DNA from 4 places in the Exiguobacterium sp. s191 genome. Region 4 is predicted to be linked to each of the others. Evidence: riboswitches for the same ligand, from Rfam matches in the RefSeq annotation. Region 4 holds a riboswitch; each other region holds the start of a gene.

The links. A riboswitch is a leader RNA that binds a small molecule or an ion and turns the genes downstream of it on or off. The one in region 4 is predicted to bind S-adenosylmethionine.
Region 1: it holds a riboswitch for S-adenosylmethionine, as region 4 does, so the genes downstream of both, KNQ09_RS13200 (2,3-diketo-5-methylthiopentyl-1-phosphate enolase) here and KNQ09_RS09365 (methionine ABC transporter ATP-binding protein) in region 4, are expected to answer to the same signal.
Region 2: it holds a riboswitch for S-adenosylmethionine, as region 4 does, so the genes downstream of both, KNQ09_RS10330 (methionine ABC transporter ATP-binding protein) here and KNQ09_RS09365 (methionine ABC transporter ATP-binding protein) in region 4, are expected to answer to the same signal.
Region 3: it holds a riboswitch for S-adenosylmethionine, as region 4 does, so the genes downstream of both, KNQ09_RS14145 (LLM class flavin-dependent oxidoreductase) here and KNQ09_RS09365 (methionine ABC transporter ATP-binding protein) in region 4, are expected to answer to the same signal.

Annotation. Positions count from the first base shown of each region.
Region 1 covers NZ_JACSNC010000002.1:305,745-313,649, reverse strand. Annotated here, with positions in the region: gene KNQ09_RS13225 (ABC transporter permease) at 1-630, opposite strand, end outside; gene KNQ09_RS13220 (sugar ABC transporter ATP-binding protein) at 627-2,135, opposite strand; gene KNQ09_RS13215 (sugar ABC transporter substrate-binding protein) at 2,132-3,214, opposite strand; gene mtnA (S-methyl-5-thioribose-1-phosphate isomerase) at 3,226-4,275, opposite strand; gene mtnK (S-methyl-5-thioribose kinase) at 4,272-5,438, opposite strand; SAM riboswitch class I at 5,517-5,620, opposite strand; SAM riboswitch class I at 5,826-5,927, shown strand; gene KNQ09_RS13200 (2,3-diketo-5-methylthiopentyl-1-phosphate enolase) at 5,998-7,188, shown strand; gene KNQ09_RS13195 (2-hydroxy-3-keto-5-methylthiopentenyl-1-phosphate phosphatase) at 7,185-7,844, shown strand; gene KNQ09_RS13190 (methylthioribulose 1-phosphate dehydratase) at 7,841-7,905, shown strand, end outside.
Region 2 covers NZ_JACSNC010000001.1:1,953,772-1,961,676, forward strand. Annotated here, with positions in the region: gene KNQ09_RS10300 (RNA polymerase sigma factor) at 1-183, opposite strand, end outside; gene KNQ09_RS10305 (metal-sensitive transcriptional regulator) at 410-673, shown strand; gene KNQ09_RS10310 (SMP-30/gluconolactonase/LRE family protein) at 843-1,649, shown strand; gene KNQ09_RS10315 (MBL fold metallo-hydrolase) at 1,776-2,513, shown strand; gene KNQ09_RS10320 (glycoside hydrolase family 13 protein) at 2,777-4,387, opposite strand; gene KNQ09_RS10325 (aminotransferase class I/II-fold pyridoxal phosphate-dependent enzyme) at 4,536-5,723, shown strand; SAM riboswitch class I at 5,786-5,891, shown strand; gene KNQ09_RS10330 (methionine ABC transporter ATP-binding protein) at 5,975-6,988, shown strand; gene KNQ09_RS10335 (methionine ABC transporter permease) at 6,978-7,643, shown strand; gene KNQ09_RS10340 (MetQ/NlpA family ABC transporter substrate-binding protein) at 7,671-7,905, shown strand, end outside.
Region 3 covers NZ_JACSNC010000003.1:160,568-168,472, reverse strand. Annotated here, with positions in the region: gene KNQ09_RS14160 (DUF817 domain-containing protein) at 1-175, shown strand, start outside; gene KNQ09_RS14155 (DUF2325 domain-containing protein) at 266-1,531, shown strand; gene KNQ09_RS14150 (DUF975 family protein) at 1,595-2,233, shown strand; SAM riboswitch class I at 2,346-2,448, shown strand; gene KNQ09_RS14145 (LLM class flavin-dependent oxidoreductase) at 2,523-3,581, shown strand; gene KNQ09_RS14140 (ATP-grasp domain-containing protein) at 3,578-4,525, shown strand; gene KNQ09_RS14135 (SRPBCC family protein) at 4,602-5,069, shown strand; gene KNQ09_RS14130 (PhoX family protein) at 5,109-6,989, opposite strand; gene KNQ09_RS14125 (NUDIX domain-containing protein) at 7,104-7,487, opposite strand; gene KNQ09_RS14120 (ABC-F family ATP-binding cassette domain-containing protein) at 7,553-7,905, opposite strand, start outside.
Region 4 covers NZ_JACSNC010000001.1:1,764,747-1,772,651, forward strand. Annotated here, with positions in the region: gene sufC (Fe-S cluster assembly ATPase SufC) at 1-683, opposite strand, end outside; gene KNQ09_RS09350 (MDR family MFS transporter) at 817-2,067, opposite strand; gene KNQ09_RS09355 (MetQ/NlpA family ABC transporter substrate-binding protein) at 2,147-2,980, opposite strand; gene KNQ09_RS09360 (methionine ABC transporter permease) at 3,013-3,678, opposite strand; gene KNQ09_RS09365 (methionine ABC transporter ATP-binding protein) at 3,675-4,697, opposite strand; SAM riboswitch class I at 4,776-4,880, opposite strand; gene KNQ09_RS09370 (bifunctional cystathionine gamma-lyase/homocysteine desulfhydrase) at 4,938-6,104, opposite strand; gene KNQ09_RS09375 (PLP-dependent cysteine synthase family protein) at 6,097-7,020, opposite strand; gene KNQ09_RS09380 (S-ribosylhomocysteine lyase) at 7,017-7,481, opposite strand; gene KNQ09_RS09385 (class I SAM-dependent methyltransferase) at 7,485-7,905, opposite strand, start outside.

The sequences.
Region 1 (7,905 bases), on a different contig from region 4:
ATAGAGAAAACGACCGTGTCGCGTATGGCTTAAGAAGACGTGGGTCACAGCGACGACGACGAGCATGATGACGATGATCCAAGGTGCCTGGCTGATTTTCGCGAATGCCTCCGGAATCGTGCCGACTGTTGGTGTACCGTCCAAGCGCGGCATTCCGGCACTGATTGAACCACCACCGGTATACGTCATCGCGACACCTTCGACGATAAACATCGTCGCAAGCGTCGCAAACAAATCCGGAATCTTAAACCAGACGATGAGTAAGATGTTCACCAGAGCAACGCTAAGAGATAAGAGAAGTGCTAAACCAATCGAGACACCGAGCGGTAGACTGTACCAGACGAAGAACGAGACGACGAAAGAACTCGCAAGCGTCGCGGTCGACCCGACCGATAAATCAAATCCATTGACCGTCAAAGAAACGGTCAAGCCGATCGCGATAATCGTCACGATGGAAATACTTCGTAAAATATTAATTAAATTCGTCCCTTGTAGGAATGTTGGAGCCGTCGTCGCAAAAAACAGGACGAGGGCAAGGATCGCGAGGACGATCCCCCAGTCGTTCAAGAATCCGAGGACAGGACGTAAACCCTTCCCTCGGTTCGTTTGTTTTGATACTACCTCATTCATCGTTGCCCTCCTCCTGTCGCATACCACAACAAGGTTTCTTCTGATGTGTCCGCCGTCTTCGTTTCATGGACGATCCGTCCATCGAACATGACGTAGATTCGGTCCGTGACGGTCAAAAGTTCATCCCATTCACTCGTCGCGTAAAGGATCCCTTTTTGTTGTTGCGCGAGTCCGTCAATCAGACGATAGATATCTTGTTTGGCTCCGACGTCGACACCTTTTGTCGGTTCGTCCAAGACGAGTACAGAAACATCGGTCAGTAACCATTTTCCGATGGCGACTTTTTGTTGATTCCCACCGGATAGTTGACCTACTTCCTGTTTCACGTCTGCCACTTTAATGCCCAGCTCCTTGACCCATTGCGATGCCTGATCTGCTTCTTTGCGACGATCCATCAGCCCCCAGCGGTTGACGAAATCATGAGCTGCCGCTGCTGTTAGATTTTCTGCGACAGAATCGGCAACAAGAATTCCTTCTTTTCGTCGTTCTTCTGGAACGAGACCGATCCCCGCTTGAATCGCAGCTTGTGGATTGCGAAGGCGATGGGCTTTTCCACCTATCCGAACCTCCCCTTCCTGAAACGGACGATCACCGAACAATGCTTTGCATAATTCCGTTTTACCGGCACCGACAAGACCCGCGATACCAACGACTTCACCTGCTTGAACCGTCAAGGAGATCTCGTGGACGTCCGCATTCGTAGCACTCTCGACGGTCAATACGTTCGTTGCATTTACCCGTGACGTTTTCGCAACAGACGTAAGCTGACGCCCGAGCATTTGCTCAACGACAGCTTCCTTCGTGATGTCTGTCAAAAGATATCGTGAGATGAGTTGACCGTCGCGCATGACCGAGATGGAGTCGCAAATCTCATATAGTTCCTGTAAACGATGCGAGATGAAGATGATCCCAAGCCCTCGTTCGGCTAAACGACGCACGACTGAAAAGAGATGGCTTGTTTCCGCCTGACTGAGAGGTGCCGTTGGTTCATCTAAAATCAAAAAACGGCGTTCTTGGACGAGGGCGCGAGCAATCAGTACGAGTTGCTTTTCAGCAAGCCGCAACTCCTCGACACGTGTCTTGACGGAAATATCCGCCTGTAATGTCGCTAACGCTTCCTTGGCACGCTGTATGTAACGGCGTTGGGATACGAAGCCAGTCATCGTTCCGTCCGTCAACAGATCGAGACAGATATTCTCAGCGACCGTCAAATACGGGACAAGCGCCACATCGACCTCTTGTTGGACGAGGTCGATTCCAATCTGTTTCGCATCACGTGGTGACGTGATGGACAACTCCTTCCCGTCGAGACGGATCGTTCCTTCGTCCGCCGTTTCCGCTCCGGATAAGACTTTCATCAACGTCGACTTACCGGCACCATTCGCACCGACAAGCGCGTGGATTTCACCGGATTTCACTTCAAACGAGACTTGTTTTAAGGCTTGCACTCCTGGAAACGCCAGTGAAATCCCAGTCATCTTCAAGTGATGATTGGTAGACGTCATTGTTTTTTATGGACGTCACGCAACCGGTCCATCCACGGTTCATTGAATTTGTCCGATGTACTCCATCCTTTGATGATCGTATCGAGATTGTACATCGTCGTATCCTGCTTCAACGCCTTCTGCTCCACGAGTTTCGCGTCGAGATCAAAGCTATCCGGTGTCTTCTCGCCAGCGATTTTCTTAGCCAGTAATCGCATGTCCGTTTGTCCAATCAAGAATGGATCCACCGCACTCGTCGAGACCCAGTTACTGCCTTTTTCACGCATCAGGTTGATATCCTGATTCGAGACATCGATCGAGATTAGCGGGATTTCTTGACGTTTATTATCCTTGAGCGATTTGTAAGCCCCTTTTGCGACTTCGTCCCACGCTCCCCAAACCGCATCAATGCTTCCTTTCGGATATTTCGCGAGAATCGCATTCATCTTCGTTGCGATATCCCCTTGGACATCTTGGAAGTTTGTCGGTCCAACCGTCTCAAGCGTTTTGATCTTACCGTCTGCTTCGTACGTCTTATAGATTTCCTGACGACGATCGAGCGGGGCAAAACCTGGTCCGAACCAAAGTTTGATGACACGGACCGGCTTTTTGTCCGTCACCTTCGTCACTTCATCAAGCGATAGCTTCGCGAGTTGATGATCGTTTTGGAATGTTTCCGTCACACCTTTTAACGCCGTTCCTTTTTTCTTCGTGACCGTATCGAACGTCACGACCTTCAGCCCTTTGTCGACCGCTGGTTTAATCATGTCATAGGCGTAGTCTTCCTTACCATGCGAGATGATGAGCCCATCATAATCTTGCTGAATCGCTTGCGCGACAAGCTCCTTGAACTTGACGTCGTTACCTTCCGAAATGAACGTGCTGACTTTAAAGCCAAGCGCTTCGCCTTCACTTCGCGCGCCATCAAGGAATTGTTTCGTATGGTCGTCCGATGCTAGGTTGCGGATGACGGCGATCTTGACGTCCGATTGAACCCCTTTTGGTACATCCTTGACGACCTTCGTCGTCGTGGCTTCTCCATTCGCACAAGCCGCTAGTAACAGTGCCGGTGCTAGGACGGCGTAAGCTAGTTTTTTCATGACATATCTCCTTATCCGAGGGGTTGAAGCCCTGTTAATTGTTCAATCGTTTCTTCATTCGGTTGCGTGATGACACCAAGTTCGGTGATGATGCCTGTGATCAATGTGTGTGGTGTGACATCAAACGCCGGGTTGAAGACGGCGATGCCTTCCGGTGCTGCCGCAATACCTTGGACAGTCGTCACTTCCTGCGGATCACGTTCTTCGATTTCGATCGCGTCTCCGGAAACGAGCGAGAAGTCGAACGTCGAGAGCGGTGCTGCGACGTAAAACGGAATACCAAAAGCTTGCGCGAGCAATGCCAATTGGAACGTCCCGATTTTATTCGCGGTATCTCCGTTTCGTGTAATGCGGTCGGCACCGACGATGATCGCATCGATCTGTTTTTCTTTCAGCGTATGGGCGACCATGTTGTCCGTAATTAACGTGACATCGATGCCGGCACGTTGCAGCTCCCATGTCGTCAATCGTGCTCCCTGCAGTAACGGTCGCGTCTCACTCGCAAAAACGGATAATTCGATGCCGCGTTCTTTTGCGATGTAGAACGGCGCAAGTGCCGTTCCATAAGCAGCGGTCGCAATCGATCCAGCATTACAAATCGTTAGGATCCGGTCGCCTGACTGGAACAATTCCAGTGCATGAATCCCGATTTGACGTGACGTCTGCGCATCCTGGTCGTATAAGGCGACCGTCCGTTTTTCCAACCGTTCGCGAATCTCTTCTACCGACGTCCCGTCTTGAATGATTGGATTCAATTGATCGAGGACATTTCGCAAGTTGACGGCCGTCGGTCGTGTCGCGAGTAACGTCGCCGATGTCTCAAGCAAGGCTTGCTTGTAGACCGGAAGCGCCGCTTCAAAGCGGTACGCTTCTTGAACGAGCACGAATCCACCGAATAAGCTGATCGCAGGTGCGCCCCGGACACGTAGTTGTTTAATCGCCTCAACCGCTTGCGCGAGATCAGCAATGACTTCATAGTGCTCTTCTTGCGGTAGACGTGTCTGATCGAGAATCGTCAAGACACGATCTTCGTAACGGATACTTTGAACGAATGTAGTCATCGGCTGAGTTCCTCCGTTACGTCAAAGTTTCGTAAATCATCGAATGTCCGGCATTCTGTACGGCGTTTGATTAACGCCGCTCCTAGACGAAGAGCGTGACGTTTCCGCTCTAAGCGTTCCGTCGTTGAATCGATTGATTCTAAATCAGCGACCGGTGCAAGACCAATCGTCCGCCGAATCAATTCGCAACCAGCAAAGCCAAGGGCATCCTGCAAGATCGTGCTCAGTACATCATCGACGAGTCCTGATGCCTGGAACGGTTCGACGGCTTCCCGTTCCCATAAGGCACGGAACGTTGAAGCGAACGTCAGCCAGAACGTATCGATATCCTTGATTCGGGCGTCACGTCGTGTAGGGTAATCCGGATATGCCGCGAAGAATAGATGCGCAATGAACTGTCCGACATCGAATCCGAATGGACCATAAAAGGCGAATTCTGGATCGATGACTTTCGTTTCCGTCGCCGAGGCGAAGATGCTTCCTGTATGTAGATCGCCGTGCAGCAATGCATCTCCTTTCGTGATGAAGAGCGCTTCGAGTTTTGCGACTTCGCGTTTTAACTCATCGTCTGCCCATAGACGTGCCACCTCTTCTTCGAGTCCGGCTTCAATCTCGTTCGTCTCCGCGTCATGAAACGGATCCGTGAAGATTAATTTTTCCGTGATGTCGCACAAGTCTGGATTGTAGTACGTTCGGGCGACACGTTTCTTTTCAACCGGACCAAGCGCAAAGTCCGATGTATGGAATAACGTCCGAGCGAGATAAGAACCGATATGTTCCGCAAGCAACGGATACTGTTCACCTGCGAGTAAACCGCTTCGAACGATCGTCAGATGTGAAAGATCTTCCATGACCGTATACGCCTCTTCATGACTAGCATGAAAGACACGCGGTACGAACGGCACGGCATGCCGTGCGAATTCACGGAGTGCGGATTGCTCGATCCACGCTCGTTCGAGCGATAACGGCCAGCTCTCCCCGACGACCTTCGCATATGGTAATGCTTGTTTTAGAATCAATCGATGTTCACCCTCTCGAATTCGGAAAACGAGGTTGAGGTTCCCGTCGCCAATCTCTTCTGCTTCGACGGCTCCATCGCCGATCAGTCCTAGTGTCCGAACACGATCAATCGCGTCCTGTTCTGTAAATGCTTTATATGTCATCTCAGTTTCCCCCTATGTGATACACGAAAAAGCGCCTCTTTTCGTCATCGAAAAGAGGCGCAGAAAAGTCACTGCGTCCTCTTATCTCTCAGACAAAACGTCTGTTGGATGTAGCACCGTGCCCAGTGGTCGGTTGCTGCGGCGTCATCGGGCCAATTCCCTCTGCCAACTCGCGATAAGAGTCGTATGTAGTTGTCGTGTGTGATATTGATTTGAATCTTACGCAATCGACTTCCTCGCTGTCAAATCGAAATCAAGCAGAAACGGATATCATTTTTATGCCATCTATAGAAATAGTATTTTCAAAAAAATAAATTTTCTAAAAATAGTTTGACAAGTGGCGATTCTCATGTAAAAATTGCAATTAGATTTCACAATTTCATCCAATTCTTATCAAGAGCAGACGGAGGGACAAGCCCTACGATGTCGCAGCAACCGACCTTTTGGCACGGTGCTAATTCTTGCAGCTACTAAGCTGACAGATAAGAGTCCACGTTCGAATCATTCATGGTCTCTTGTCGCTGACGAGAGACCATTTTTTTGTTGAAGGAGGAAAGACATGGCTTATATCACTGCTACTTATCAATTGACTGCCCGTGATCGACTCGAGCAACGCGCTGAACAACTCGCGCTTGGTCTGACAGTCGGTTCTTGGACGGAACTGAATCATCTCGAACAACAACAACTCGCCTCGTTCAAAGGGGAAGTCGTACATACCGAAGAGCGCGATGGCAAAGGATATATCACGATTCGTTACCCGGAACATAACGTATCGCGCGACTTTTCTGCGATTCTGACGACCATCTTCGGGAAACTCTCACTCGACGGTGAAATCAAATTAACGGAATTGCTACTACCCGATACATTTACGTCGGACTTTCCAGGTGCGAAATTCGGGATCGAAGGGGTCCGTTCCTTGATCGGTGTCGAAGATCGCCCATTATTAATGAGCATCTTCAAAGGAGTCATCGGACGCGATTTATCGTTCCTTCGTGATCAACTCGAAGGACAACTCGCTGGTGGGATTGATCTCGTCAAAGACGATGAGATCCTATACGACAATCCATTGACACCGACGATTGATCGGGCACGGATCGGACGTGAGGTCATCGATGCTCACTTCCAACGGACCGGTAAACGTGCGTTGTATGCGATCACACTCAGCGGTCCTGTCTTTACGCTCAAGGATCAAGCCAAGCGATTGATTGATGCTGGAGCGACTGCTTTCTTGCTGAATACCTTCACATACGGACTCGATGTCTTACGCGAACTGGCAAGTGATCCGGAAATCAACGTTCCGCTCTTCAATCATCCGGCATATAGCGGTGCGTTGATCGCTAGCCCGAATCACGGAGTCGCAGCCCCTGTCTTACTCGGCACATTACCGCGTGCTGCTGGAGCAGACTTGACGCTATTCCCGTCTCCTTATGGCAATGTCGCTTTACCAAAGGATGTCGCTCGTGGCATCGCGGTCGAAGCGACCCGTCTCGGGCAGACGAAATCGATCTTCCCGGTTCCTTCAGCCGGTATTCATCCTGGACTCGTCGCTCAACTCGTACGAGACTTCGGGATCGATTCCGTCATCAACGCCGGTGGCGGCGTACATGGTCATCCGCAAGGTGCTGCGGCTGGCGTCATTGCTTTCCGTCAGGCACTCGATGCGGCACTCGCAAATGAATCCCTATCGACGGCAGCATCGCGTCATGAAGAATTACGAATTGCCCTCGACGCTTGGGGGATCAAGTCATGACCGTACGGATTCTTTGTGACTTCGATGGGACGGTGACGACGCAAGATAACATCATCGCACTCATGCAGGCATTTGCGCCAGCGAGTGACTTCGAACCGTTGAAACGCGGTGTACTCGACCGGACGTTATCGATTCAGAGTGGTGTCGGGCAAATGTTCGCACTTCTGCCGTCTGACGGAAAAACAGCCTATCTTGACTTTTTGTTGGAGCGTGCAGTCATTCGCGACGGATTTTCGGAGTTACTGCAGTACAGTCGTCGTCAAGGCATCGATTTTTCGATCGTCAGCGGTGGAATGGACTTTTTCGTCGAACCGATCTTAGCGCCCTTCCTCGACCAAGAACAGATTTACTGTAACGTCGCTGATTTCAGTGGTCCATTCGTACATATCGATTGGCCAAACGCCTGCGATGCCCATTGTACGAACGGGTGCGGCTGTTGTAAAACGTCCGTTGCCCGGACACTACGTAAAGACGGTGACGTCATCATCGTCATCGGCGACTCGGTGACGGACTTCGAACTCGCAAAACAAGCGGATCGTGTCTATGCCCGTGATTATCTGATCACGTTGTGTGAAGAGAACGATATCGCCTATACACCGTTTGAGACGTTCCACGATATCGTTCATGATTTAACACGAGCGGAGGTGACAACATGACATTCATGCGACGGTATGAAGAGCTACGCGCCATCAAACAAGAGCTTGCGGCGCGCGATTG
Region 2 (7,905 bases), 190 kb from region 4:
ACGACCATTCCAAATCTTCATCCACACTTCTTGTATGACTTCTTCGGACAACCGGTCATTATTCGTAAAGCGATGGGCGAATGAAAACAATAACCGCTCGTATTTATCGTACAATGTCTCGAGGGCTTGCTCATCACCGCTACGCATCAGATGATAAAGCGATTCATCGGATTGAGTGTGCATCCTTCTCCTCCTTCTGACGTCAGCCTTATCATATAGTATACGCAAGCTGACACCAAATCGTTTTCGATTTTATTCATTTTCTAAGTAAAAATCTTCACCACATCCATATTCCCTAATTCTAATAAAAGTATAGCTTAAAATTCTGCTGAATTGACAGTTATACCGTAATGGGCATAGCATAAAGATACTACATGACGTCAGGTCAACGGGAATCGGAGGAATAAAAATGGATTATGATCGGAAGATGAAGAACCGTGTTAGTCGGATCGAAGGACAGCTACGAGGTATTTTACGGATGATGGAAGAAGGGCAAGATTGCCGCGATGTCATCACCCAGCTCTCCGCTGCCCGTTCTGCGATTGACCGGACGATCGGCGTCGTCGTCAGTTCGAATCTAATTGAGTGCGTCAAGGACGCCGAACAAAACGGCGATGGACAAACCGAAGAACTGGTCAAGGAAGCGGTCAACTTGCTCGTTAAGAGCCGCTGATATAACGCTCGTACGGATAGTCTGCTTTGATAGCAGGCTATTTTTTTAGACGTTTATTTTAGTATATCAGCCGTTTGATCCAGGTTTGATTGCGCGTCAAAACAGGTATACTAAATTGTTATTATCTGGACTGCTCGTAAAAGACGTCCACTTAGGAGGAAGAGTACTTATGACCGTTTCCCTATTCATTGATGTCGCATGTAAGACAGGCGAATCTCCTGTTTACGACGCAAAAACAAAGCGCTTTTATTTCGTTGATATTCCGAATCAACTTCTCTTCTCATATGATCTCGTCACAGAAGCACTCAAACCGTATACGTTACCAAGCGCCATCACATCGATTGCCTTGACGGATGCACCGGATTTATTACGTGTCACGGCAGAACACGGATTCGGAACGTTTGATCTCAAAGAAGGACATCTGTCTCTTGAGCATCAACTGTCGCTACCCGATTCCGACCGGATGAATGACGGAAAGCTTGATCCAACCGGACAATATGTCGCCGGTAGCATTAATGAAGAAGACGGTAAGACCGCTGGATTGTTCCGCCTGCGTCACGATGGCTCCATCGATGTCTTGCACGAAGACTTGACGAACTCGAATGGACTCGTCTGGTCAGAAGATGGCAAGACGCTCTATCACATCGATACACCGACGAAAAAAGTCTATGCCTTCGACTACGCTCCGGACGCACCACTTTCGAATAAACGTGTCGCCGTTGATCTCGAAGAAGAAGAAGGGTTCCCGGATGGTATGACGAAGGACGCGGAAGGTCACGCTTGGATCGCGCATTATGCTGGATCATGCATCACCCGTTGGAATCTTACGAATGGTGAAAAACTCGCTCATGTCGACTTCCCGGTCGCAAATCCGACGTGCCCGATTTTCTATGAAGATCGATTGCTCGTCACGACGGCTGCAAACGGAGATGATGCGCCACACGCCGGTGCCGTCTTCGCTGTAACATTTGAATGATTCGTAGAGGAGGGATCATCTTTTTAGAGGTGATGCCTCTTTTTCCACACAATTCGTCTAGACGCCTATTCAAAAACAGACGATACTAAAGAAGAAGACTATTCATTTTTTGAAGGAGTGAAGCCGATGCGCGTCACGACAATCGAACGTTTACACCAACTGCAGACGACCCCATCCTTTTTCCCGGTCAACTGCTACCTGTTTGAAGAAGCAGACAGTTTAACATTGATTGATGCTGGACTCGGAATTAACGCAAAGGCGCTCTATCACTATATTCGACAGCAAGAGAAACCACTCGGTGCAATCATCCTGACTCATGCGCACGCCGATCATGTCGGCTCACTGGATTTCCTTGCGAACGCCTTCCCTCTCGCTCAAGTCTGTATCAGTTACCGAGATGCTGCATTGCTCAGTGGGGATGAGACGCTACGCGAAGGCGAAACGACACCCTTAAAAGGGGGTATTCCGAAAAACATCAAAACACGACCGGATCGATTGCTCGAGAGTGGTCAACAAGTCGGAAGTCTCAGTGTCATCGCCTCACCCGGGCATACACCTGGTTCGATCTCGCTTTGGCATGAAGGGAGTCGGACGTTGATCGCTGGAGATGCTTTTCAGACGCAAGGGGGACTCGCCGTCTCCGGTGATGTCCGCTGGCAATTTCCGTTCCCCGCACTCGCGACATGGGATCCGGACGTCGCCCTTCGCTCGGCTGATCAACTGACGGAACTATCTCCAGATATTCTTGCCGTCGGACACGGTCCCCTCATTCTCGGACCGAGTTACGAGATGCGCCAAGCTGTCGATCGATTCGGACACGTCTTACAGACGAAAAAATCTTCTCCATTCAAATCACACACTTAAAACGGGACTGTATCATAAGTCAGTCTTTCCAAAGATAAGGATGGCAGAATGAAAATCTGCCATCCTTATCTCATAACAAAAAGAATGACGCGTCGCACGCAACTCCTACAGGAATAAGCGCATTTATGCGCTTCAGAGACAAACAAGACCCGTTTTCCTGCTTGAATGAAGCAGGAAAACGGGCTTGTGTCTCGCCTGAGGAAAGGGCGTGAAAAGACGCGTCATTCTTTTTTTGAGTTAGCCCCATTTTTTCGTCCAGTGGTTCAATTCTGTTCTGCAACAGCATAACGATAGACGCGTGCTTCGTAGGGACGCAAGATATCCGGGCTATCCGGATAGTTTGATACGAGCAATTTTTCATGCGGTAAAATGAGGGCGGTCTGCATCGGTTCATCATGTACGTTGAGGACGATCCGCCAGACTTCTCCCTCTAATTCCCGTTCATAGATATAGAGATACGGATCATGAAGCGCTAAGTCTCGGTACGTGCCGTAAACCATGATCGGATGTTGCTTTCGCATCTGAATCAGCGACTTGTAAAAAGCAAGCACGGACGATGGATCCGCTTCTGCCTGCGCGACATTGATGTCCGTATAATTCGGGTTGACGGCTAACCATGGTTTCCCACTCGTAAAGCCAGCTGCATGTGTACCGTCCCACTGCATCGGTGTGCGGGAGTTATCACGGGCAAGTAACTGCATCGACGAGAGTACGACCTCCGGGTCCTCTCCACCAGCGACGCGCTCCGCGTATCGATTTCGAAAGGCGACGTCTTGATAAAGCGACGGATCCGAGAAACGAATCCCCGTCATTCCGATTTCTTCTCCTTGATACACATATGGAATTCCGGGTAACGTATGCAACATCAAACCGAGTAGTTTTGCGCTCTCGACGCGATACCGTTCACTGCCGAAGCGGGTCACTTGTCGTGTATGATCATGGTTGTTGAGGAACTGTGAATTGACACCTAATGGGTATAAGACGTCGTACCAGCGTTTTTGAATCTCCTTGAATCGTAAGAGATCCATCGCCTCCATGTCATCCGCGATTTCGAAGTGAAATAGCGTCCGGAGTTCTTCTCGGTCCTCACTGACATATAACAGCCCATCTTCTGGACCAACGAACGGAATCTCACCGACTGTAAACAAGTCTTTACCAGCGAGAACATTCGCATGCATCTCCTGCAAAAAGTCATGCACGCCGGGCTGATTTCCAAGGTACGAGAGATCAAACGGATTGGCAACATCCTCAAGCGACGGTTTTTTGATCAAGTTGATGACATCCATCCGGAAACCGTCGATTCCTTGAGCGATCCACCAGTTCATCATATCGTAGATCGCTTGCCTCACAGCTGGGTGCTCCCAGTTTAAGTCGGGCTGTTCTTTGGCGAAGGAATGAAAATAATACTGCCCGCGTTCTTCACTCCACGTCCACGGGCTTGGCGCAAAGTACGAGCGCCAATTGTTCGGAGGCGTCTCTTTCGTGCCATCCTGCCAGATATACCAGTCATCCTTATCGTTAATCCGCTCTCGCGACTGACGGAACCAGTCATGCTGGTCACTCGTATGGTTCACGACTAAATCGAGAATGACCTTTAATCCACGGGCATGAGCGGCCGTGATCAACTCCTGGAGATCTCCCATCGTTCCCGCTTTTTCCATGATCTCGTAATAATCGGCAATATCATAGCCGTTATCGACGTCCGGGGAACGATAACACGGATTCAACCACACGACATCGACACCAAGTGAAGTGATGTAATCAAGCTTTTCGATGACACCTCGCAAATCACCAATCCCATCCCCGTTCGAATCCTTAAAGCTACGCCAGTAGACTTGATAGACGACTGCCTCTTTCCAGTTAGCTCGCTTCATCTTCCCACTCCTCTCCCTACTCTTTATTCCCGCTCCACTTATCTGTACCTGTTTATCCGACAATTTTTTTGAATTTCGAAAAAGTTCTTTTCTTTTGACTGAATATTCGTTATCCTTGACGACAATACCACGAAGGAGGCATTCATCCATGAAACATTTCGCTCCATCCATCGCCATTGATCGGCTTCCTGCTCCTGTCTTCGCTGAACTCGCGAACCGAATCGGTGCTGTAAAAGCTGCCGGACACGATGTCATCACACTTGGTCAAGGAACGCCTGACCAGACGACGCCTGTACATATTCTCGATGCCTTAAAACAAGCCATCGACGAGCCAACGAACCTTCAATATCCACCGTTTCGTGGACATGATTTTCTAAAGCAAGCCGTCGCACGCTTTTATGCGACTGAATTCGGTGTCACAATCGATCCGGCAACGGAAGTCGCGATTCTCCTCGGTAGTAAAGCCGGTATCGTCGCCTTACCGCAGACAATCGTCAACCCTGGAGAAGGTGTCATCGTTCCGGATCCAGGATACCCGGATTACCTGTCTGGCGCAGCACTTGCTGGTGCATTCCCGATCACGCTTCCGTTGCTTGAGAAAAATAACTTCTTACCGGATTACGACTTACTTGATACGACGGACGTCGAGCGTGCCCGGATGTTGTTCCTCAACTACCCGAGTAATCCGACGGGTGCGACCGCGACGGCAGAAGCCTTCGAACAGACAGTCGCTTTCGCCGATGCCCATGATATCTGTGTCGTCCATGACTTAGCATACGGCGGCATCAGTTTCGATGGTCCGACGCGAAGCTTCCTGCAGACGGAAGGGGCAAAAGACGTTGGGATCGAGCTATTCTCACTCTCAAAACGCTTCAACATGTCCGGCTTCCGGATTGCCTTCGCGATCGGAAATCCGTCCGTCATCTCAAGCATCGAAACATACCAAGAACATCTCTACGTCAGTGCCTTCACACCGATTCAGCATGCTGCGACCGTCGCCCTGTCGAGTGACCAGACATGTGTCCGCGAGTTAAGCAGTCTGTACGAAACACGACGCGATGCGTTGTTCGCAAAACTCGATGCGATTGGTTGGAGTGGACCACGACCGGGCGGTTCCTTCTTCGTCTGGCTTCCTGTTCCGGAAGGTTACACGTCCCAAAGCTTCACCGATCACCTGCTTGACGAAGCACACGTCGCCGTGACCCCTGGATCCTTCTTCGGCGAATACGGTGAAGGCTACGTCCGGATCAGCTTGATTGCTGACGTCGAACGTCTAGAAGAAGCCGTCGATCGAATTGGAACGCTCAACCTGTTCCGGACACCTGTTGCGGAATAATTCTGAAAAAACATTTGACAGATGGGAATCATTTCCGTTAAAGTAAATCCCAACAGCATAACTACTTATCGAGAGCGACCGAGGGATTAGGCCCAACGACGTCCGGCAACCACCTGTAAGGAACGGTGCCACATCCTACAGAATGATCTTCATTCTGAGAGATAAGTTACGAAATCTTACACTTTCGTCGCTTTTTTCTGGTTGCTCTGCTACTAGGAAAAAGCGACTTTTTTGTATGAGGAGATGAGCGGATGATTGAATTCAAACACATTACAAAACGGTTCGTTCGAGACCGGACCCCGATTTTTGCATTACGGGATGTCGATTTGACGATCCAAAAAGGAGAAATCTTCGGAATCATCGGTGAGTCCGGTGCCGGTAAAAGTACATTGCTTCGCCTGATCAACGGGCTTGAGCATCCGACACAAGGAACCGTCAAGGTCGACGGTGTCTCGCTCGGCGGGATGTCAAAAGCAGATTTGCGTCAACTTCGCTTGCGGACAGGAATGATCTTTCAGCATTTCCAATTGATCCAGTCGCGCAACGTCGCGGATAACATCGCTTTTGCGCTCAAGGCTGCTGGCGTCAAACGAGCAGATTTCCCGGAGCGAATTCGCGAACTCGTCTCGCTCGTCGGACTTGAAGGATTTGAGACGAACTTCCCGAGTCAATTAAGCGGTGGGCAAAAACAGCGCGTCGGGATTGCCCGGGCACTCGCGAACGATCCGACCGTCTTGTTATGTGACGAAGCGACATCAGCTCTTGACCCCGTTACGACACTACAGATCCTTGAACTGCTGAAGGATTTGAATGAACGACTCGGATTGACGATCGTCCTCATCACGCATGAGATTGATGTCGTCAAACAGATTTGCCATCGCGTCGCGGTCATGTCGCAAGGTGAAGTCGTTGAAGTCGCCTCAACCTATGACCTGTTCAGTCAAGCCAAGCATCCAGTGACGCAACATTACGTCGATACGGCACTACAAATCGAATTGCCGGAACGCATCTTACAGGCAACTCCAGGCAAGATCATCCGCTTGCAGTTCACGGGCGAGAAGACCGGTGAGAGTACGTTATCAGAAGCAATCCGCCGTTACGATATCTCAGTCAGCATCTTGCACGGCAAGGTCGACTACATTCAAGACGTCGCCTTCGGTGTCCTGATTGTCAGCTTGACGGGATCATCCGACCAAATCGCTCCTGCCCTCGACTGGCTCGCGACGGAACTTCATGCACTCGAGGTGATTCAGGATGTGGCTTGATCGTATTCAAACGATGTTACCTGAGCTCTTGAAGGCACTCGGCGAGACGGCGTGGATGGTAGGAATTTCACTTGCCTTTGCATTGGTCGTCGGGATTCCGCTCGGGATTCTCTTGTTCGTCACCGACCGGGGATTATTTTTTCAAAACCTTGCCGTCCGCCGTGTCCTTGACTTCGTCGTCAACATCGTCCGGTCGCTACCGTTCATCATCTTGCTGGTTGCCCTCATTCCGTTAACGAAGTTCTTACTCGACAATACGATTGGTCCGACGGCAGCATCCGTCAGTCTCAGTGTCGCAGCGATTCCGTTTCTCGCGCGACTCGTTGAGACGTCACTGCGCGAAATTCCGCCTGGTCTAATCGAAGCAGCGGAAGCATGTGGGGCGAAACCATTACGGATCATCGTCAGTGTCCTCTTACCGGAAGCACTCCCTGGCATCATTCAGGGCATCACATTAACGACGATCAGCTTGATCGGCTTCTCAGCGATGGCTGGTATCGTCGGCGGTGGAGGTGTTGGTGACCTCGCGATCCGTTTCGGTTATTATCGCTACGATAATCTCATCATGATCGTGACGATCGTCGTGCTCATCGTCATCGTTCAAAGTATTCAAGCACTTGGCAATCAACTGGCGCGAAAAACAGATAAACGCTAATCATACATACAAAGGGAGAGTGGAATCATGAAAAAACGATATGCCTTTTTAGCAACAGCCTTACTCGGTGCAGGAGTCCTCGCGGGATGTGGAGACAGCAGTGCTGACGAAAAAGACAAGACGATCAAGATTGGTGCGACGAGCGGTCCGTATAGCGACATGGTCAAACAAGCGATCCAGCCGCAACTCGAAAAGAAAGGCTATAAAGTCGAAATCGTCGAGTTCAGCGATTACATCCAACCGAACATCGCCCTCGGTAGCG
Region 3 (7,905 bases), on a different contig from region 4:
TATCGTGACGTTCTTTAAAGGCTGGGTCTATCCGCATCAAGAAGGAGGCTGGGCAGTCGTTGATCTTGGAAAATTATCTTCTTGGTTCCTACTTGTGATCATCACGGTTTTGATCGTCATCGTCGCGAAATATAAGCGTCAGGATCCGGCTGTGGAAATTCAGCAACGCACCTAAATAAAAAAATAACCCGGTTATTTTTTTGAACTACTTCCGCGTTTTTTCGTTGCTATAGTGAAAAAAACGCAAAGGAAGTGGTTACGGATGATGCAACAGGTGTTGGAACGAGCAACTGAATTGGTACAGATGAAATTAGCGGTCGTGGAGCGGTATGAAGATTGGCAACTCTGGCTCGACGAAGTGAACGGAATCGACGAATGGGTCAAGATGTCAGCGTATTATGCACCGCGCGACGTTCAAGAAACACCGGTCATTGACGAAGTAGTGGAGCTAGAGAAGCAGACCATCGTAATACCATCGCAAGTACCTGTCGAGCCAGTACGCAAGCAACGTTATGCCTATACGTTTCAGCGGGGTTTAAAAGGCGGTACTTTACTAGAATGGTCCGGCAGTCATATTTCAGAACGAGACGTCCGCGATTGGAATCTCGAGCACGGCATGGAAGTCCGGGTCCGTATCGATCGTCAGGATGATCAAAAAACGATGTGCCGTGTTGAAGCCGTCGTCTCGACGGAGCGAATGAGAGAGAATCCGGAACGTGTCGTGTTTGAACAAGCAATCGTCAAGGCACATGGAATCATTGAGGAAACGGTGAATGGTCCACTGCAAGATGAGTCGGGCAGATCGTTCTATTATGTCGTACCGGTAGAAGACATGCGCTATTTCCGACTAGAAGCAGGTCAACTCGTCGATCTCGTCATGTGGCGGGAACGGAAGGATACACTGACGATTGCTTGGAAGCATCCGTTCACGTATGAAGAGCCGATCGTCAACGCATCATCTAACCGCCGATCAGAAGTAGAGCAACCGGTAGTGAAGGCATCTGTGACAACAAAAAAGTCAAATCGGTATGCACGAAAAATGAAACGACAACCGGTGCCGAAAGCTAAAAAAGCGCAGCGTCGCGTCCGTATGCCAAAAGAGCGAACGATTGAACCGATCGTGACGACAGCTGTACCCGGACAATTGATGGATTTCGTTGATAAGACACCGCTTGATTTCACGCGCTTCACAGGAATGCGTCTCGTCATTGTCGGAAACGAACAACAGACCGCTGTCTATCGTGAGTTCTTTGCGCCGACGGGGATCGAATTGATTCATCTGGCAGGGGACGCACAGTCCGCGAAAAAGATTGCCTGTCTCGCCAAAAAGACGGACGCGATCGTCGTCGTAACGAGTCGCGTTTCTCATGCAGCGAGTGCACATGTCATCGCGCAGGCGAAAAAGCATGGTATTCCATTCGCGATGGAACGGCTCGACGGTCGACGCTCGTTATACACGGCGTGTGAACGACAGCTTGAGCGTGCCTGGCTCAACCAGCAAAGAGACGGGAAATTATTGAAAAAAGAGTGAAACATTAGAAGAATTCGACCGTAAAGTAAGGTGAGAACTTATTTTTCAAGGAGGACCTTACTCATGTCATCTCAATTAAAAAAAGCAGCGAAGGAGTCGCTCAGCGGTCGTTGGGGATTTGCCATCCTCATGTTCGTACTTTTTTCTATCATCCAGAGCGTTCCGACGTTCATCGGACCAGATCCTAACGAAGATCTAAATGCGATGAGTGCGGTCAGCATCATTCTTTCGATTTTATTGATCCCAATCGCAGCGGGTTGGACGTGGGTCGCGATGTCGTTCGCACGCAATGAAGAAGTCAAAGTAGCTGATTTGTTCGAACCGTATAAAATCTTCGGTAAAGTCATCGGCGTGTCGATTGTGCAAGCGGTCTTCTTATTCCTATGGACCTTACTCTTGATCATTCCAGGGATCATCAAGTCGTTCTCTTACTTGTTGACGTTCTACATCCTTCGAGATGAACCATCAGTCGGTATTCTCGAGGCAATCACGCGTTCACGTCAACTCATGGATGGTCATAAAATGGAAGCATTCTTACTCTTCCTATCATTCATTGGTTGGGCATTACTTGTGATTGTTACACTTGGTCTTGCTGTCTTATGGGTTGGACCATACTTCAGCGTCACGATGGCAAAATTCTATGATCGTGTTCGTGGTGAACAGGCGCCAGAGCCAACATCAGATTTCGTCGCACCATATTAATCCCGAATCCCGACACGATGTCGGGATTTTTTATGCTCGAAATAATTCCGATTGGAAAAGACGGTTTAATGGTTGCTTTAGTTCAGTGAATTTTGTACGATGAATGCAACACATCTTATCTAGAGAAGTCGAGGGACTGGCCCGAAGACACTTCAGCAACCCCGCCGTGGCGGAAGGTGCTACTTCCAGGAAGGGATACCTTCCGAAGATAAGAGCGGACAGGACAAGATACCGTCGCTCTTTTCGAACTTCGAAAAGAGCGTTTTTTTATGATAAGGGGGACGATGGAGTGGAGTATGGTTTTTGGTTACCGATTTTTGGGGGATGGTTACGTAACGTCGAGGATGAACAGATGCCACCGACATTCGATTATGCGAAACAAGTCGCACAAACAGCAGAACGGATCGGCTTCTCGACGACGTTGATCGCGGAACTGAACTTGAACGATATCAAAGGCATTAAGGAACCGAGTCTTGAGGCATGGACGACGGCAGCAGCGATTGCTGCAACGACGGAACGCTTAGAGATCATGACAGCGGTTCGTCCCGGGTTCCATAATCCAGCGACGACGGCGAAGATGGCGGCAAACATCGATCAGTTGAGTGGTGGACGCTTTACGCTCAACGTCGTCTCAGCGTGGTGGGCAGAGGAAGCGAAACAATACAACGGTATCTTCACAGCGCACGATGAACGCTATGCTCGGACGGAAGAGTTCGTCACGGTCATGAAGGGACTATGGGCAGATACGTCACCGTATAGCTTCTCCGGTCATCACTACACGATCGAGCAAGCAGAACTCCATCCGAAGCCAGTCCAGCGTCCGGGGATCAAGCTCTACGCTGGTGGAGAGAGTGAAGCTGGAAAGCGAACGATCGTCGAACACTGTGACGCTTATGTCATGCACGGGGGCACTGTTGAAGAAGTAGCCCATAAAATCGACGATATGAAAGTACGCCGGGAAGCGACGGGACAAAAGCCGCTCGAAAGCTTCGGTCTTGCTGCCTACATCATTTGTCGGGATACGGAAGAAGAAGCACTTCTTGAATGGCAACGGATCACGGACGTCAAGGAAGACAGCGCCGGTTATGCCGGTTATCAGGATTTCATTAGTAAATCGCAACTGGAGCAACAGGTCGAGCGGAATGATTATTCTGTCTCGAACCGTGGTCTACGTCCGAATTTAATCGGGACACCAGAACAAATCGCTGAACGGATTCTAGCGTTCGAAGCCGTCGGTGTCACGTTACTTTTGTTACAATTCTCACCACAACTTGAAGAAATGGAACGCTTTGCTCGTGACGTAATGCCACTGGTCGAAGCGAAACGAAAGGTAGGTCAACAATCATGACAAAAATTCATATTCTCCACGAAAACCAAGAATGGACGGACCATCTCATCAAACGTCTCGAAGAACTCGAATTACCGTATGAACAGTGGCACTTGAATGAAGGAATCGTTCCGCTGGATGAACTGCCGCCAGAAGGCGTCTTTTACAGCCGGATGAGTGCTTCTTCGCATACGCGGGGACATCGTTACGCGCCGGAGTTGACGGAAGGGGTCCTCGCTTGGTTAGAAGAGCATGACCGGACCGTCTTTAACGGAACGCGTGCGCTCCGTCTTGAAGTCAGCAAAGTCAATCAATATACGGCGTTGCGTAAGGCTGGGATTCGTGTACCGAAGACGACGGCTGCCGTCGGACGTGATCAAATCGTGCAAGCAGCAAAAGAGATCGGTGTTTCGTCATTCATCACGAAACACAACCGTGCAGGGAAAGGTCTCGGTGTCCAGTTATTCCATTCGATTGAAGCACTTGAAGCTTATCTCGATGGTCCGACATTCGACGAACCAGTCGATGGCATCACGTTGATTCAAGAGTATATTCAAGCACCAGAACCGTACATCACGCGTTGTGAGTTCGTGGGTGGAAAGTTTGTCTACGCGGTTCGAGTCGATACGTCAGAAGGTTTTGAGCTTTGCCCAGCAGATGCATGTGTGATCGACGACTTGTTCTGCCCAGTCGGAGAAGAAGCACCGCAAACGCCGATGAAGTTCCAAATCGTTGAAGGTTTCAATGACCCGATCATCCAAAAGTATGAAGCATTCCTCCAAGCGAACCAAATCGCGGTCGCAGGCATCGAGTTCATTAAGGATGCGTCAGGTACGATCTATACGTATGACGTCAATACGAATACGAACTATAATTCGGATGCCGAGGCAGCTGCAGGACGCTACGGTATGCTCGAACTAGCGAAGTTCCTCGGTGCAGCCCTTGAAACAAGCACAGTAAAATAAGAATCTGCTCTCGCCCTGTCACCGGACGTTACAAGACCGGATGACAGGGTATTTCTATAGAAAAGGGGGCGGATCTATGATTACGTGGAGAGAAGAACGACAGCTCGATATTCCGATTGAGGAAGCATGGCACTTGTTTGATCACACGCGATTGCAGCGTTTGATTCCAAACGTCGTCCAGCACGAGGTGATTGAACGAAAACCGGGTGTCGTCGGTTCGACGTATCGTCAAACATACATGCAGGGTAATCGACTTGAAACCTATATCGTGACCGATTTAGCTTATACGAACGAACCCGACTTCAAACAAAATACGATCGGATTCACGTTGGCTAAAATATTCAAGATCGAGATGACCTTTACACTCAAACCGCTCGGACCTGATCGCTGTCTATTGATCTATACGGGAAAAAACGAGGGAGCAAACTTTGTTGGAAAGAGTTTGTTGTCGCTTGGAGGAGAGCGGGAGAACGAAAAAATTGTTCACGGGCTGCTGCAGCGTGTTGAAGAAGAAGCAGCAAAACAGAAGAAGAACAACGCATGAAAAAACGGATTCCTGTGCCTGGGAATCCGTTTTAGCATCTTATCGATGCGTATATGATTTGTGACCACTCGGTAAACCAGAGAGGTAACCGACACCACCTGTTTTTTGAATTCCGATGCCGTCTTTCATCGCTTGTTCGAGCGCTTTTGGATCGACCGCGGTGATTTGTTTGTCAGTCAATGACTCACCGGGATGTTGATAGTTACTTAGGAGGTAGCTATACTTCCCAACATGATCGAGTGAACGAAGGCCAGTTGCTTCCGCTCCGACTGGAACCGAAAGGATACGTGATAACTTTTTCGTCTTCAGGTTATAAGCCCAAACGAAATTGTTCGTGTGCAAGGAGCTGTCTTCACCGATGAAGAGCGTATCAGATGTCGCGGAGTAAGCAAGGTTATCTGGATTCGCGACGAGATCCGGATTCGCTGTGTTGCCGTAAGAATCCGGCTTCTTCAAATCTTCACCAATGACGAGTGCTTGCATATTCGTTGGTACGTAACGGCTGTCGATGCCTTTTGCACGACCAAGATCGATTTCGAATGTCGCACCCGATTCGCGTTTTTCAAGCTGGATGTCGTCTTGGACAGCACCTTCTTGTTTTTCGGTACTGCCTGACACATAAGACAAGGCGATGTAGGCTTTTTTGTCTTGCTCGTTGACCGTGATGCCTTCCATCTTGTTGAATTCTGATGTTGCGCCAAGCAACGCACCATAACGACGTGATTCAAGGAAAGCCGCTTCTTTTTCCTTACCAGGCTTGAGCTTCAAGTATTCGACTTTTTTGCTAGCAGCTGTTTTGACTGCTTTGAAGCCAGGAGTTGGCGCATCGGCTGTCTCGAAGATGTGGCTGAACTTCGTTCCTTTATCAATCAAGCGTTTGACTTCTTTATCGGAAGCATGACCGAGCTTGATCCATTCGAGATCACCAGCTCCGCCTTCCGTTGCGCGTGTTTGTTTGAACTTAGCCGCGTAAAGTGTTCCTTTTGAGAAATCGCGCTTTTTATCTGCGACATACATGAACATCATTGTGTTATTGCCGTCGTCACCAAAGATCGCGGTCTTTTGATCCGGTAGAATCTGCATCATCTCGTGCGAGAAACGACCTGTGCTGTAGTGTTTCACTGCTGTCGCTTTTCCTTTCCGGTCGACCGAGATTTCAGGCGTATACCCGTAGAAGTAAGGATTCGCTTTTTCGGTCGTTCCGAAATAGCGCTCAGCGAAGGCATTTACTTCTTTATAAGCAGCTGACGTTTTGTCTGACTCAAACGCACGAGCATCTGGTTCATATTCCTCTGACCCAAGGTGCGTTCCCCATGGTGTCGTCGAACCGTTACATGGTGTCCAGAGTCCATTGACGTTTTCAAAATCAATCTTGCTGGCTTTTTTGACAGCAAGTTTTCCTGTCTTTTTATCTTGTACGACTTCCGTTAATGTCATCGATGCTGGAAGTCCCTTGACTTCATTACCAGCATTGTCGATCGAGTCATACTCGAAGTGAGAGACCATGTATTTTTTTCCGTGCACTTCAAGCAGACTATTCGAGTCTGGTGCATCTGAGACGAAGGCTTCCGGTTTGTCCGGTACACTGCGGTCGATGATCGGATTTCCTTTAGCATCGATCGGTGTACCTGCTGCAATCATCTCGCCTTTGTTTTCGACGATTTTATCTTGCGACAGGAATAATTGATTATAGTTCAACGGCTTCACTTCCGTTTTGCCGTTCGTATAGGTGACTTTGACTTTTGCTTCTGTATAAGTTTTTACCATCTGATCGATTTTCGTCGGTGCTTCCATCGACAAGAATTCGACCTTCTTGATGTTGCGTGTTGTATGAGAAGAGCTATGGGCATCCGCGAACATCGGGACCATACTTGATGACAAGACCGCTGCTGATAGACCAACCATGAGTGTTCGTTTCATTTTTGTTTCCCCCAAATGAGTTTGTGTTGTTGCTACATTTTCATTTAATCAGTCGATTATGTAGAGGGTGTAAAAAAACCTGGTCAGTTATATCTCAGTTAGTTAATCTTTCCTTTACAGTAAGGTCAGCAAACGAGCAATCTGTGGATCATCTTGAAGGTCCTTTAGTGGTCGGAAACGGACGGTTCGTAATTCCTGTTGATTAAGCGGAAGTTCGGGATCAATCCCGAGTCGAGGTGCAGAAGAACTACCTGAGGGACGTTGAACGAGAAAACATGTCTCGATTCCCTGATCGATTGAAATCTCGTAGAGTTGTCGTTCGATTGTAACGTGAAGATGTGTCTCTTCTAACACTTCCCGCATGACGGCTTGTTCTTTGGTTTCCCCACTCTCGACACCTCCGCCCGGTAACGTCCAGAACGTCCGGGAAGGCGTGTGTAATTCGACCATTAGGATTTGTTGCTCCTCGATCAATGCAGCACATACGCGATGTCGCATATCGTATTCCTCCTTTAATATATTCAAAAAAGAGACCGAAACGACAGTTCCGGTCTCTTTTGACATCATTGTGCGTATAACGCTGTTAATTGCTGTTGGATCGTATCATTGTTCAAGTACTCATCGTATGTCGTTTCTTTATCGACGATACCGTTCGGCGTTAACTCGATGATGCGGTTTGCGATTGTTTCGACGAACTGATGGTCATGCGAGCTGAAGAGCATCGCACCTTTATAAGCGATCAAGCCATCGTTGAGTGCTGTGATCGATTCGAGATCCAAGTGGTTCGTTGGATCGTCGAGTACGAGAACGTTAGCACCGCTGAGCATCGCTTTTGAAAGCATACAACGGACTTTTTCGCCCCCAGATAAGACAGATGCTTTTTTCATGACTTCTTCTCCTGAGAAGAGCATCCGAC
Region 4 (7,905 bases):
ATGACGATTTTTCCGCCCATCATGATGTGGATGAAGTCTGGCTCGATATAGTTCAAGAGACGTTGGTAGTGCGTGATGATCAAGCAGCCGAATTCAGGTGAACGCATTTCGTTGACACCTTTTGCGACGACTTTCAATGCATCGATATCAAGACCTGAATCGATTTCATCAAGAATCGCGATCGCTGGTTTAAGCATCATCATCTGAAGAATTTCGTTACGTTTCTTTTCTCCACCAGAGAAACCTTCGTTGAGGTAGCGGTGTGCCATTTCTGAAGGCATCTCGAGAAGACCCATTTGTGAATCAAGCTCACGGATGAACTTCATGAGTGAGATTTCATCGCCTTCTTCACGACGCGAGTTGATCGCTGAACGAAGGAAGTCTGAGTTCGTGACACCACTGATTTCGCTTGGGTACTGCATTGCGAGGAACATACCCGCTTGTGCGCGCTCATCGACTTCCATGTCGAGGACGTCTTCGCCGTCGAGTGTGACTGAACCAGATGTCACTTCGTACGATGGGTGACCCATCAATGCTGATGCGAGTGTTGATTTACCTGTCCCGTTTGGTCCCATGACCGCGTGGATTTCCCCGCCTTTGATTTCCAAGTTGACGCCTTTCAAGATTTCCTTGCCGTCGATCGCGACGTGTAGATCTTCAATCTTCAAGTGTGAAGCCTTCATGTTAGAATCCCTCCATCTATTCATTTCGTGACTGACGATTCAGAACACGAGCGTTACTAATTTAGTATCATTCTAATCTTAAAGAAACATCGCGTATTATTCAAGCGTCATCGCTCGCTGATTTTTCTCAAAATCATGCGTTTTGTTGAGAATCATTCGAAAGTTTCACCGGTTCCTCCAGTTCATCGATCGTCGAAGCCCGATGAATCCGTTGTGACAGTAAGAGCAGTGGTATTCCGAATAATGTCAAGCCCGCTAATATCCCGAAAATCGGTAACGGACGGTCCGCTCCATATAAACTTAACAAATGTCCTCCGGCGATCGGACCGATTGATTGTCCGATCGACGTCAAGCCCATCGCCCCGAAGTAACTGCCCCGTAATTCTGGCTTCGCGAACCGATCGGTTAAGATATCAGTCATCGTGAACATCATGACTTCCCCGCACGTGAAGATGAACATCGCGACGATCATCAACCAGATCGCGTTCGCATTTCCCATGATGAACAATCCGATCGCAACAGTCGCAATCCCGGTCGTGATCGAGACGAGTGGTGACGTCTTGACACCAAACTTCATGATTGGATACTGGACGATCAAGACGGTGATTGCATTGATCGTGATTAAGATCGCATAGAGTGTCTTCCCGCCTTCAAGGAGTGACGTTTCCGTCAAGAACTGTGGCAAGGTCGAGTTGAACTGGCTGTAGCCAAAGACCCCGAAGATGATGCCGGCAAGTGCCAGCGTAAAGGCGATATCCGTCCGCAACAGACGAACCGTTGCTCCGAATGACACCTTTTTCCCACCATGCGTCTCGGTGATTGGATAGCGTTTGAATAAGATACCGATCATCACCCCGTACACGATATAGACGAACGCCGTGATGTAAAACGTCGCGGACGTGTTCCCTGCACTCAGCAGCAAGGCGATTCCCGGTCCGATCGCTGCTGCGATGTTGATCATCGCGTAACGGATATTGAAGACGAACAATCGGTTCGCTTCGTCCGTCGTATCACTGATCAGGGCACGGGCGGACGGTTCAAAAATCGAGCGACAGACCCCGTTCAAGGCACTGAGCGTAAAGAATGCCCAGAATGTCTCGACTTGTGCCAGCGCGATGAAGACGACCGCGAACCCAATCGTTCCGGCAAGCATCATCGTCCGCCGTCCATAACGGTCTGACAAAGTACCACCGATGAAGCTCATGACGAGACTGGCGATCGCCGAAATACTGAGCACCCAGCCGACATCGACCGGATCAAACTTCAGGACGGTCGTCATGTAGATGGCGAAGAACGGCATCGTGATGAACGTTCCGAGACGCGAGAAAAACGTCCCGAACAAGACCCCGAGTGTCAACGGATGCAGTTGACGTATGCGTTGCATATGATTCCCCCTAACCCCTGTTTCAGACAAATGAAAAGCATCCTTCCATTATATAGGAAGGATGCCGGTTTCGGTGAACTTATTTGCTGACTGGAACGACCGCACCTTTGTACTTGTCGAGGATCCAATCTTGGTTTTTCTTCTCGTGCAGAACGTCAAGAAGTGCTGTGACACGCTTGTCTTTCTCATCGCCGTCACGTGTGACGATGATGTTGACGTATGGTGAAGACTCATCTTCTGAAGCGATCGCGTCTTTCAGTGGGTTCAGACCGTTATCGATCGCATAGTTCGTGTTGATGAGGACAGCGTCGCCTTCATTGTTTTTATAAGCTTGCGGAAGAAGTGATGCTTCGATGTTCGTCTTGAACTTGAGTTTCTTCGGGTTCTCTGCGATATCACCGAGTTGTGCATCTGTTGTTTTACCGTCTTTAAGCTTGATCAATCCTTCATTTTGAAGGAACGTCAAGACACGACCGCGTTCCGCGACGTTTGAGCTCGTCAGGATCGTTGCACCGTTTGGTAACTTATCGAGTGATTTGTATTTCTTCGAATAAATACCGAGTGGTTCAACGTGGACGCCACCTGCGTTCGCGAACTTATATGATTTGTTTTCTTTCTCTTGTTGCTCAAGATACGGTACGTGCTGGAAGTAGTTCGCATCGATTTCTTTTGAAGCGAGTGCTTTGTTCGGAAGTACGTAATCTTGGAACTTCTTGATTTCAAGCTTGTAACCTTTTGCTTCGTATTCTTTTTTAACGTGCTCAAGAATCTCAGCGTGCGGTACGTTTGATGCACCAACGACGAGTGTTTTGTCGTCGCTACCTGATCCTGATGATTTTTCGCCACATGCAGCAAGGCTGATTGCTAAGACGGATACAGCAGCAGTACCTACGAATTTTTTCCAAACTTTCATGAATGATTCCTCCAATATGAATAAAATTTGAATTAACGTTTATCGATCGCACGGATCAGCAAATCACCAATGATTTGGATGACGAAGACGATCGCTAAGATTAAGAGTGTCGCAATGACGATGACATCGTTTTGAGAACGCTGGAATCCTTCGATGAAGGCCATGTCCCCAAGTCCACCTCCGCCGACTACTCCGGCCATTGCCGTATAACCGACAAGTGAGACGAGTGTGACCGTGATACCAGAAACGATGGCAGGCAACGCTTCCGGGATTAAGACTTTATAGATGATTTGGAACTTCGTCGCCCCCATCGATTCAGCTGCCTCGATGACACCTTTATCGACTTCACGTAACGCGAGTTCAACCATCCGACCGTAAAATGGTGCAGCACCGAAAATCAGTGCCGGTAATGCTGCCGTTGGTCCGAGGAACGAACCGACGATCGCTGTCGTAAATGGAATCAATAAGATCAGTAAGATGATGAACGGAATCGAACGGAAGACGTTGACGATCAAGCTCAACACTGAATAGAACGCCCGATTCTTGAACAATAACTCTTCGTTTGTCGCATACAATAGTAAACCAATGATCAAACCGAGAACGAATGTCGAAACCCCAGCGATTGCCGTCATATAGACGGTACTGCCTGTCGCTTCCCACACCATGTCCCAATCTAGGTTGTCAAAGAATGAAATCATCGGTGATCCACCTCCACTTCAACATCACTGGCTTGAAGCTTCGTGATGACCGCTTGTGTTGCTTCTGTTTCCCCGATCAACTGAATGAACAGTGTACCGAGTGCCCCTTCCTGCGATTGACCGACGTTTCCGCCGATGATATTGAACAGGACCGGTGAATCCTTCATGACTTCCGCGAGGATCGGGCTTTCCGCTGTCGATCCGACGAACGTCAACTGAACGATTTTTCCGGTTGGGTACCGTTCGCGTAGTTTCGCGAACGTTAACTCGTTCTCTGACGGTGACGTCAATTGTTTGACGAATTCCTTCGTCATCGCTTGCTTCGGATGACGGAAGACTTCTGCGACCGGTCCTTGCTCGACGATTTTACCGGCTTCCATGACGGCGACCCGGTGACAGATTTTTTGAATGACGTGCATCTCGTGTGTGATCAAGACGATCGTTAGTTTCAGTTTTTCATTGATGTCGACGAGTAACTCAAGGATTGAGTCCGTCGTCTTCGGATCGAGTGCACTTGTTGCCTCGTCACATAAGAGAACGTCCGGGTTCGATGCCAGTGCCCGAGCGATACCGACACGTTGTTTTTGACCACCGGATAATTGTGACGGATAAGCTTTTTCGCGTCCGTCCAAACCAACGAGTTGGATCAGTTCCGCTACCCGTTCCTTGCGATGTGCTTTCGGGAAGCCACCTAGCTCGAGTGGGAACATGATGTTCTCTTCAACCGTCCGTGACCATAGTAAGTTGAAGTGTTGGAAGACCATCGAGACATTCTTGCGGACGCCTCGTAATTCTTTTGGTTTCAGTGATGTCATTTCAACACCATCGATTTGGATCGAACCACTCGTTGGTGCTTCGAGCATATTCAGTAATCGGATCAGAGTCGATTTCCCTGCTCCGGAATAACCGATTATTCCAAAAATTTCACCGCGCTCGATTGTCAGATCGACATTCGCGACGGCTTCGACCGCTCCGCGCTTTGAGCGATAAATCTTTCCTACGTCTTGTAAACGAATCACAACTGTCCCTCCTAAAATAAAAAAAGTGCGCGCGTTTTAGAGCAAACGCGCGCACTTTTCAGTACACAAAACCATTTGCTCTCATCTCCCAGACTTTTGTCTGCTGGAATTAGCACCACTTCGGATTAGATCCGCGGTTGCCGGGTTTCATCGGGCCAGTCCCTCCACCACTCTCGATAAGAGTTTCGGTATTAAGTTTGTAGAATATATTCTGAATATTAGCAGGGGTTATTTTTGTTGTCAAACAGTTTTTTCAGAAACTTTTTCGAGGAACGTGAAAGCACGTGTTAAGTCTTCTTTCAAATCTTCCGCGTCTTCAAGTCCAACTGAAATCCGGACGAGACCGTCTGTGATGCCGAGTTCTGCCCGACGCTCTGCTGGGATCGACGCGTGCGTCATCCGTGCCGGCACCGAAATCAGACTCTCGACGGCACCAAGACTTTCAGCAAGTGTGAAGAAGTGTGTCGCCTCGACGAGTTTTTCTGCGTTCGCTGCTGAACCGACATCAAAGCTGATCATCCCACCAAATCCAGTCGCTTGTTTCGCTTGGATGTCGTGACCAGGATGCGATGCAAGTCCTGGGTAGAAAATGTTCGAGACGATGTCTTGCGCTTGTAGGAACGCAACGAGATCATGTGCTGTCTCTTCGATCGCATCCATTCGGATACCGAGTGTACGAAGACCACGGACGAGCAAGAAGCTGTCTTGCGGTCCAAGCACGCCGCCTGTCGAGTTTTGGATGAAGTGCAGCTCTTCGCCGAGCGCATCATCTTTGACGACGACAAGTCCAGCGACGACGTCCGAATGTCCGCCGATGTATTTCGTCGCACTGTGCAAGACGATGTCTGCACCAAGTGCGAGTGGTTGTTGATGATAAGGTGTCGCGAACGTGTTGTCGACGACAAGTTTAAGATCGTGACGTTTGGCGATCGTTGCGATTGCTTCAATGTCCGTTACTTTCAACAACGGGTTCGTCGGTGTTTCGACGTAGACGATCTTCGTGTTGTCTTGGATCGCTGCTTCCGTTGCCGCAAGGTCCGTCGTATCGACGAATGTCACTTGGATATTGAACTTCGGTAAGACGCGTTGCATCAAGCGGAACGTACCACCGTAGACGTCATCTGTCATGACGATGTGGTCGCCAGACTCAAGCAAGTGGAAGACGGCATGGATTGCTGCCATCCCAGAACCGAAGGCAAAACCACGTGCGCCACCTTCGAGATCCGCAATCAATCGTTCGATGCTCGTCCGTGTCGGGTTCGCTGTCCGTGAGTATTCGTATCCGTCCTTGAGTTGACCGATTTTATCCTGCTTGTATGTGCTTGTTTGATAGATCGGAGGTGTGACGGCTCCTGTTGCCCGGTCGACACCTGTTCCTCCATGAATCAATGCTGTCTTCTTACGCATGAGTTTCGTCCACCTTTTCAAAGATTTGTTGGCTTAAGTAGCGTTCGGCACTGTCTGCGAAGACGGTGACGATCGTACTGCCGGGGTGACGCTTTGCGATATCGAGCGCAGCAACGAGCGCTGCACCTGCTGAACTACCGACGAGTAATCCTTCGCGAGCAGCGAGTGTATGAACCGCGTCAAATGCATCGCGGTCAGAAATCGTATGAATCTCGTCGACGAGTTCACGCGGAACGAGACTTGGCCATTTTGCTGTTCCAATGCCTTCTGTCTTATGCGGACCGGCTGGACCACCATTTAAGACGGAGCCTTCCGGTTCGACGATCGCTGCTTTTGTACCGAGACGTTGTTTTAAGAAGTCCGCTGTTCCGGCGAACGTACCACCTGAACCACAACCGGCAACGAACCAGTCGATGTGCGACAAGTCCGCAATCAGCTCAGGACCGAGTGTCCGCTGATACGTGACTGGATTCTCTTCGTTTTCGAATTGTAACGGAACGTAACTGTTCGGAATTTCCTGACCGAGTTCTTTAGCCCGGTCGATAGCCCCTTGCATATCGAGTTCAGTCGGCGTGTTGACGACGGTTGCGCCGAGTGCCCGCATCAACGTCTGTTTTTCTTGACTGAATTTTTCCGGAACGACACAGATGACTTGAAGATCATATTTTTTAGCGGCGAGCGCCAAGCCGATGCCGGTATTCCCGGCTGTCGGCTCGATGATCGTACCGCCTGGTGTCACATGTCCGTTTTCGATTGCTGCATCAACGAGTTGAATGCCAAGGCGGTCTTTGACGCTGCCCCCAGGGTTCATCCATTCGAGCTTCGCCAAAATGCGCGTACCAGCAGGCAAATCGAATGAAGTGATCTCGTAGAGTGGTGTGTTTCCGACGAGGTCGCGGACGTTGTTCGCGATCATCCGAAGACGATGTCCCATTCATCACGACCGGCAAGCATTTTCTCGGCATAGTGCTTCGCTCCTTTGAGGTCATGTGCGCTCGCAAATCCACATTGGACTTCGTTTTGCGCTGGAATCTCTTCTGCTGCGAGGACGTCTTTCAACGTCTTCTCAACGAGTTCGCTCATTTTTTCGACCGAGTCGAAGTTCATCATCGCCATGTAGAAACCTGTTTGGCATCCCATCGGTGAGACATCGATGACATCATCCGAGTAGTTACGGATGTTTTCAGCAAGTAAGTGCTCGAGTGTGTGCATCGCACGCATCGGCATTTGCTCAACGTTTGGTTGTGTGAAACGGATATCGTATTTGACGACTTGGTCGACTTTACCTTCTTTATAACCCGCGACGCGGATATAAGGTGCTTTGACTTTCGTGTGATCCAGGTTAAAGCTTTCGACGTTCATTTTTTGAAGTGCCATGATTTATTCCCCCATTTTCTCGGCTTCTACGAGCCAGACGAAGTGATTGTATTGTATAAATTTAACAGTGAATCCCCGTGATGTAAACAATTCTTCCATGACTGGAATCAACGGGTAGAACTCGCGTTCGAGATCTTCCGCTAACGCGTCGAACCCTTGAGCACGTGCTTCACGAATCGTTTGCAGGCGTGCCTCTTCTGAGACGAACATCGTATCCGCGTAGACGATTTTTCCGTCTGCCGGTAAATGTGATGCCATCAGATCGATTGCTTCTCCCTTTTCCTCATCTGTTAGATGATGAAACGCATACGTAGAAACAAAACTGCGTGCTTCCTTCGCCTCGAACGAGAGGAAGTGACCATCCTGTACATCAAGCGACGGAATCTTTTCCGTCAGGATTGCCCGCATCTCCGGACTTGGTTCA